Regions from separate parts of the Rothia sp. P4278 genome, predicted to be linked through region 1. Evidence: predicted binding sites of a transcription regulator. Region 1 holds the regulator's gene; each other region holds the start of a gene.

Region 1 (2,270 bases):
GGCCGGGGTGTTTCGGTGGAACAGCTGGACCGGCTGGTGGAGTTAGTGACGGCATCTGGTGGCGGTGCCCTGGGGCTCTTCTCCTCTAAACGGGGTGCTGAACTTGCCGCTGAGTATGTTCGAGAAAAAACTGATCTCACGGTGCTCTTGCAGGGGGAGTCGTCCTTGCGGGCCCTGGTCAAGGAATTCACCGAAGACACCCATGCCTGCCTCTTTGGAACCATGAGCCTGTGGCAGGGCGTTGATGTGCCCGGCGACTCTTGCCGTCTGGTCGTTATGGACAGAATCCCTTTCCCACGCCCCGACGACCCGCTATCACAGGCTCGGACCAGGGCAGTTGCAAGTCACGGCGGCAACGGTTTTATGGCTGTTTCAGCTACTCATGCGGCGGTGCGTATGGCCCAGGGAGCCGGTCGCCTAATTCGCTCTGTGCATGATCGCGGTGTGGTTGCTGTGCTGGATTCTCGACTTGCAACCCAGCGTTACGGGTCATTCTTGGTCAAATCGCTACCACCTTTTTGGACTACTACCCGCCAGGACGTAGTGGTAGGCGCCTTACAGCGCTTGCATGAAGCCCTTGAAAGCCAAGAAGCCTAATCAGGGATGGCATAGTAAACAGTCTGGGGCCAGAATCATGGTGATTCTGGCCCCAGACTCTTGAGCTAATAAAATGCTTGCTTTGTCAGATTCGCTCTAGAGGCTACGCAGGACGGAGACGACCTTGCCCATGATGGTTGCTGAGTCACCCAGGATGGGTTCGTACTGAGTGTTCTGAGGTAGCAGCCAGGTGTGCCCATCACGCTGGCGGAAGGTCTTAACCGTTGCCTCGTCATCGAGGAGGGCCGCTACAATTTCACCGTTTTGGGCAGTGTTCTGAGCACGAACCACCACCCAGTCACCGTCGCAGATAGCGGCATCAATCATGGAGTCACCTTTGACTCGAAGCATGAAGAGGTCGCCCTGGCCCACCAGCTGACGCGGGAGAGCCATGACGTCTTCGACCGCCTGTTCTGCGGCAATTGGTGCGCCGGCGGCAATGCGTCCAACCAAGGGGACGGTAGCTACGTTCTCATCATTCTGAGCAAAGGTGGGAAGCACCGGCAGGGTAATGACGCTGGTCTCAGGCCTTGGCTCTTCGAGCGGCTCTTCACCTGTGAGTACTTCAATAGCGCGTGGCCGTTTGGGGTCCCTGCGAATGTATCCCATCTCTTCAAGCCGGGAGAGCTGATGGGTGACAGAAGAGAGCGAAGCCAACCCCACAATATCGCCAATCTCACGCATAGAGGGCGGATAACCGTACTCGTCAATTGCAGTAGATATTGCGTCAAGAATTTTCTTTTGGCGCGCTGTCAGGGGGCGAGCGCCCTTAAGGGAAAGGGGTGCCGGAGTCTGCGGGGGTCGTTCGCTCACGGTGTCTCGTCTCTTATCGGTTCTTAAAGTGTCAGCCACCCCTTGTGTACTTATGAAGTGGTCTTCTAAGACTATGCCAAGCCAGCAGCTTATTCAAACATTTGTTCTAATTTTTCTCGACTCTGTTCGATTTTTCTGATAGAACATATATACGAATCAATTTTAGAACAGGCATTCGATGTGGGTGTCTGAGCATGAATCAGGAGAAAGACTTATGAGCACTATCGCACTGCCCGAGTTTATGGCTCGTACTTCTTTGAAGAAGCCCCTTGATCAGGCAGCTACTTTCGTTCCCCGATCAACTGCCTCCGAAGCTGTCTCGGCGGGTTCTGTTCGACAACCTCGTTACCGTATTCGATATGCTCCCCTTAGCCCTTGTGCCGGGTACCTGGGGGCGAACGCCAGCTCCTCTGGGAGAATCAAAGGAGCCGCTCAGCGGCAAGTTGCCCACGCTGACCGTCCCAGCTTGCCCGCTACCAAGCGCGGGTTGGAGTCTCTAGAAGCTGGGCAGAATGGCTACCAGGTTACTTCGGCAACCAAACATAGTTCCCGTGTGTCTCAGCGCGGGGGTTTCCGCCTTACCCGGAGGGGGCGGCTAATTTTTCGCGGACTACCGCTACTCACGCTGGCAGCCCTCATGGTCTTGGGTGCCTTCACCTTTGCTTTCCCGACCCAGGCCAAGAGCAGCACAAGCTATTCCGAAGCGCCCGTAAGTCAGATGGTTAGGGTCTACCACGGTGACTCCCTCTGGACTATCGCCCAGCAGGTCGCCCCGGGGCAGGACAGCCGTGACGTCGTCAATCGCATTATGCAAATCAACGATTTAAGGAGCGCCCAGGTAGAGCCCGGACAGGTGCTTG
Region 2 (2,270 bases), on a different contig from region 1:
GTATCGAGGCTAGTATCCAGTGCTCGGATAGTAATTCCGCGCTGATCGAGCTCTTGGACGGTTTTGAGCGTATCGACAGTGGAACGCCCTAACCTATCCAACCGTGTAACCACTATGGAATCTTTTTTGCGGGCGTAACTTAGTATCTCCCGAAAGGCAGGGCGAGCAGTCTGCGCACCAGAAGCTATATCGGTGAAAATTTTTTCACACCCGTACTGCTGTAGTTGCTGTTGTTGACTGCGGACAGATTCTACTTGGCCAGGTGTGGAAACGCGGATATAGCCTAGCTTCACGACTAGCTTTCCACCTCATCTTGTTCGTTCGGAGCGACCTTATTCCCGTAGTAGAAGCTAATACAGTACTGTGGGGAAAGAATGAGCGCAAGAAATATGATGATAATAATAATTTCCCTAACATCGCCACTAAGTGGTCGCTTCGGGTTTCCTAACAATAAGGCGATAAGAAAACTGGAAAAGGCATAGCAGCTCACAATGGCCCCACGGTTAAATCTGAAGTGATATTCCGGTGTTTTACTACGCAAAATAAGCCACGATGAGATCAGCACCATACCCAACGGGATTCCAAGAAGTGCCCCGAGAGCCTGTAACAGAAGGCCATCCACCAGTCCATCTGACGCACGGCCCCAAAGAATCAGAACAAAAGTTAGTGTCAGCCCAATCGTTATCCAGGCTCCTATTTTAGAAAGTTTTCTTACATCTTTTAAATTCATCATAAGTTTCAGCCTTCCTGGGAGTTGTTTCTAAAACGAAGGTTTCTGATACAGCAACAGTAGCAGCACCCGAACCCTTTTCCTAGGGGCCTTGAATAGTATCAAAACCCTGTGTCAAAACTAGCGCGTCTCAAAACAGTTGCACAAGGGGTTTTTGATACAAAAGGCTGGTCGCGCCGCCACCCACCCGGATTAGTACATACTTTCTAATATAAGTAGAATGTTTGTACTATCATGTGTTCCATGAAAGAACGCACCTCAAGATACCAGCATGATCCCTCACTCAAACATGGCTAGCCTAATATTCCATGTGGACATCAACTCCTGCTATGTCTCTTGTGAACGCATCCTAGACCCCGGACTGGTTGGAAAGCCCGTGGTGGTGCTATCGAATAATGATGGCTGCATCATCGCGTTATCAGCGGAAGCCAAAGCCCTGGGCTATACGATGGGTGACCCTTGGTTCAAAGTAGAAGCAAGAGCCAGAGCGCAAGGTGTGATAGCCCGGTCTTCAAACTATGAGCTCTACGGCGATATATCTCAGCGGGTCATGGCCGTACTCCAAGAACACGCTGCAGTATTTGAGCAGTATTCCATTGACGAAGCGTTCCTAGAAGTCCCCCTCCCGGCCCAGCAAGCTAGAGCCTTCGCTCTGAAGCTAAAGGGGCTTTTAGCACGGCGGGTAGGTGTGCCGGTCTGTGTTGGAGTAGCTAGCACCAAGACCCTGGCCAAGCTGTCCAACAAGACAGCTAAGAAAGTTCCGGCGCTCAATGGAGTTTGTGTTTGGGAAGACCTGCCAGAAGAGCGGAAACATGCGCTCTTTAGCTCTCTGCCGGTCAGTGAAATATGGGGTGTCGGATCGCGGACCACAGCCAAGCTAGAAAAAATGGGCATTAGCTCAATTGCCCAGCTTGCGGCGGCCCCGCCCCACATTATTCGCAAGAAGTTCAGCGTGGTTCTGATGCGGACTGCCCTAGAACTCAACGGGACTAAGGCTATGGTCTTAGAGGAAGAGCGGGCGTTCAAAGAACAGCTGATTTACTCCCGTGCGTTCTCCGCTCCAGTAGAGAATCGGGAGGATTTGCGTCAGGTGCTTAGTGTGTATGCCCAGCGCGCAGCTTCAAGGCTCTACCGCAGTAATCAGTTGGCAGGGTTACTGACCGCCTTTTGCGGGACCTCTCCTTTCAGCAACGCGCAAAGCCACTACCCCTCCGTTCAAGTAAAGTTGCCGGGCAAGACTGCTGACCCCCTGCTACTTACCAAGGCCGCGGCCATGCTTCTGGATAAGGTTGATTTTGCACGAGTTTCCTATGTGCGTGCCGGTGTTATGCTTACGGACTTAGTGCCTGCTGATGTGCATATCCCCTTGGATGGGTTGCGGTATCGGCATGAGGCCAGGAACATTGCAGGGTTACTGGCTGAAGTTCAGGAGCGCTGTGGTGCCGGAGCTATTGGTCTGGGAGTTGCGGGGCTGGCGGTACCCAGTGAATGGGAGATGAAGAGGGCAATGTTATCTCCCAGGGGCACTACACACTGGGGC
Region 3 (2,270 bases), on a different contig from region 1:
GCGATATTTGGTTTTCTGGTCTGTGGCCACCTCCCCAGAAGGTATATATCGTAAGAGGTTTTTGGAACGATACCGGGACTAGCTTTAAAGACTGGCATCATCACGCACCTCGTTTTCTGCGCGTGAATCATATCGAGTACGAGTTTTCTACCAAGGTGTGGGATGCTGCTATGAGAGGATAAAGATCGCTCTTGAGTTGGCTAGCGTGAGGCATGAAGTAGCCTTTGTGTATAGAGCGTTGCGATGGCGGCTCGAATATATACCGGGACTTGTAACCCGGAGGTCACAGGCTCAAATCCTGTCCCCGCAACCAAGACGAAAAGCGTCTCACGAAAAGTGAGGCGCTTTTCTTTTTGTCCTTTATCGCGGGAATCCAGCGGGAGAGGGCCTTTTGGGTTATGAACACCCTCCCTATGCAGTTATTCTTTAGTTGCAATAACTGCCCCGTGCGCCCTTGTGCCTGGGTATACCCGGTGCTCTTGTTTGAGGGTGCTGAACTCGGTTTCTGTCAGTAGGTTGGTGATGAAGCTATCCGGCCAGTACCAGGCTTGAGTTACTGCGTGATCGAATGGCTCCAACGCTTCTCCTCGGAAATAGCCAATGAGTAAGCTACCCTTCTTGGGGAGGGCCCAGTGAATCAGCTTGAGTTCCTTCTTGAGGTCATCAGGGGAACAATGAATCAACGAGTACCAAGCGAGAATTCCCTGGTAGTCCCCTGAACAAGTGTCGGCAATGGTTCCTACTTCAAAATTATCGTGAGGATATTTTGCCGAAGCGAGTTCTATAAACAGGGGAGTAGGGTCTACCCCTAGTACAGTTTTGCCCTGAGCTGCAATATAGTGCGTCCAATGTCCTGGGCCGCACCCTAAATCAAGAATTTTCCCTGAGAAAGATCCACACCATTCCGTGATGAGGTCCCTGTCTGGCTCCTGGGTAGCCCTCATGTCTCCAAGGGCTTTAGCATACTCTTTTGCTCTCATTGAGTAGTCGAAAGTAACTTGATCAAGTGATGCCATGATGTGTCTCCGGGGGTGCTGGGGCGGACTAAAGGTAAGCGCACACCCAGCATGACACAGGGTAGGTAAATCTTGGAATATTCTCTCTAGCTGTCTCTCTGTTTGGTTATGCTCTCTCGACCCACCTTCCAGGAATGATCTGTTCCTGTAGGGCTTATTTAATGCTCCCTGAACAACCCAGCCCAACCTCAATAATTAGTACATATATTCTACAAATATAGAATATATGTACTATTCTAGGGGTATGAAAGTTACCCTCCTTGCTCGGCTTTACGCGAGTAGCCCCCTGCTGGTTCCCAGCCCCGATGTCGCCGTGCCAGCCGGCTTTCCCTCACCCGCCCAGGACTACCGGGCCACCAGCATCGACCTCAACGACATCCTAATTAGGGACCGCGCGGCCACCTATATTTTGCGCGTCACCGGCTCCTCTATGGTCGATGCGGGGATCGCAGACGGTGACGAAATTATCGTGGATCGCTCCCTCGAACCGGTAGAAGGCTCCATCGTCGTAGCCGCTATCGATGGTGAGTTCACCATCAAACGTTTCCACACCGACCGGGCAGGTCGCGGCTGGTTGCTGCCCGAGAACCCCGCCTACCCACCCATCCCTATCCCAGAAGAATCTGACTTCCTGATTTTTGGGGTTGTGACCCGCTGCCTGCACCATGTCTAACCTGATCTTTCATATAGATATCAATACCTGCTACGTCTCCTGCGAACGCCTGCTCGACCCTTCCTTGTTGGGGCGGCCGGTACTGGTGCTCTCCAACAACGACGGCTGTGTCATCTCTCTTTCGGCTGAGGCCAAGGCGCTGGGCTATCTTATGGGAACTCCCTGGTATCAGGTGCAAGAACGCGCAGAAAGCCAAGGAGTCGCTGTACGCTCCTCAAACTATGAGCTTTATGGCGATATCTCCCAACGGGTTATGTCCGTCCTCCAAGAGCACGCAGCCGACTTTGAGCAGTACTCCATTGACGAGGCCTTCCTGACCGCGCCCGTGACCCAAGACCAGGCGCACCATCTGGCACACGCTATCAAAGCGGATTTAACCCGCCGGGTGGGCGTCCCCGTGTGTGTTGGGGTAGCCCCCTCCAAAACGCTGGCTAAGCTGGCCAATAAGACCGCTAAAAAGGTGCCTGCCCTCAACGGTGTGTGCGTCTGGGGTCTGCTGCCTGCTGCGCGCAGGCAGGCCCTTCTGGCTGCTCTGCCGGTCTCCGAAGTATGGGGGGTGGGTAGGCGCACAACGGTGCGGC

The links. Region 1 encodes LexA, which represses DNA repair genes until DNA is damaged. Its sites were predicted from a motif close to TCGAACANNTGTTCGA; they were not measured.
Region 2: the regulator LexA is predicted to act here: its motif matches at 947-962, upstream of ACN085_RS00260 (Y-family DNA polymerase).
Region 3: the regulator LexA is predicted to act here: its motif matches at 1,213-1,228, upstream of ACN085_RS00310 (LexA family protein).

What each region holds. Positions count from the first base shown of each region.
Region 1 covers NZ_JBLXXU010000005.1:85,786-88,055, forward strand. Annotated here, with positions in the region: gene ACN085_RS09595 (ATP-dependent DNA helicase) at 1-597, shown strand, start outside; gene lexA (transcriptional repressor LexA) at 694-1,410, opposite strand; gene ACN085_RS09605 (LysM peptidoglycan-binding domain-containing protein) at 1,625-2,270, shown strand, end outside.
Region 2 covers NZ_JBLXXU010000001.1:69,021-71,290, reverse strand. Annotated here, with positions in the region: gene ACN085_RS00270 (recombinase family protein) at 1-293, opposite strand, end outside; gene ACN085_RS00265 (hypothetical protein) at 296-733, opposite strand; gene ACN085_RS00260 (Y-family DNA polymerase) at 1,020-2,270, shown strand, end outside.
Region 3 covers NZ_JBLXXU010000001.1:78,815-81,084, forward strand. Annotated here, with positions in the region: gene ACN085_RS00305 (class I SAM-dependent methyltransferase) at 420-1,016, opposite strand; gene ACN085_RS00310 (LexA family protein) at 1,261-1,689, shown strand; gene ACN085_RS00315 (Y-family DNA polymerase) at 1,682-2,270, shown strand, end outside.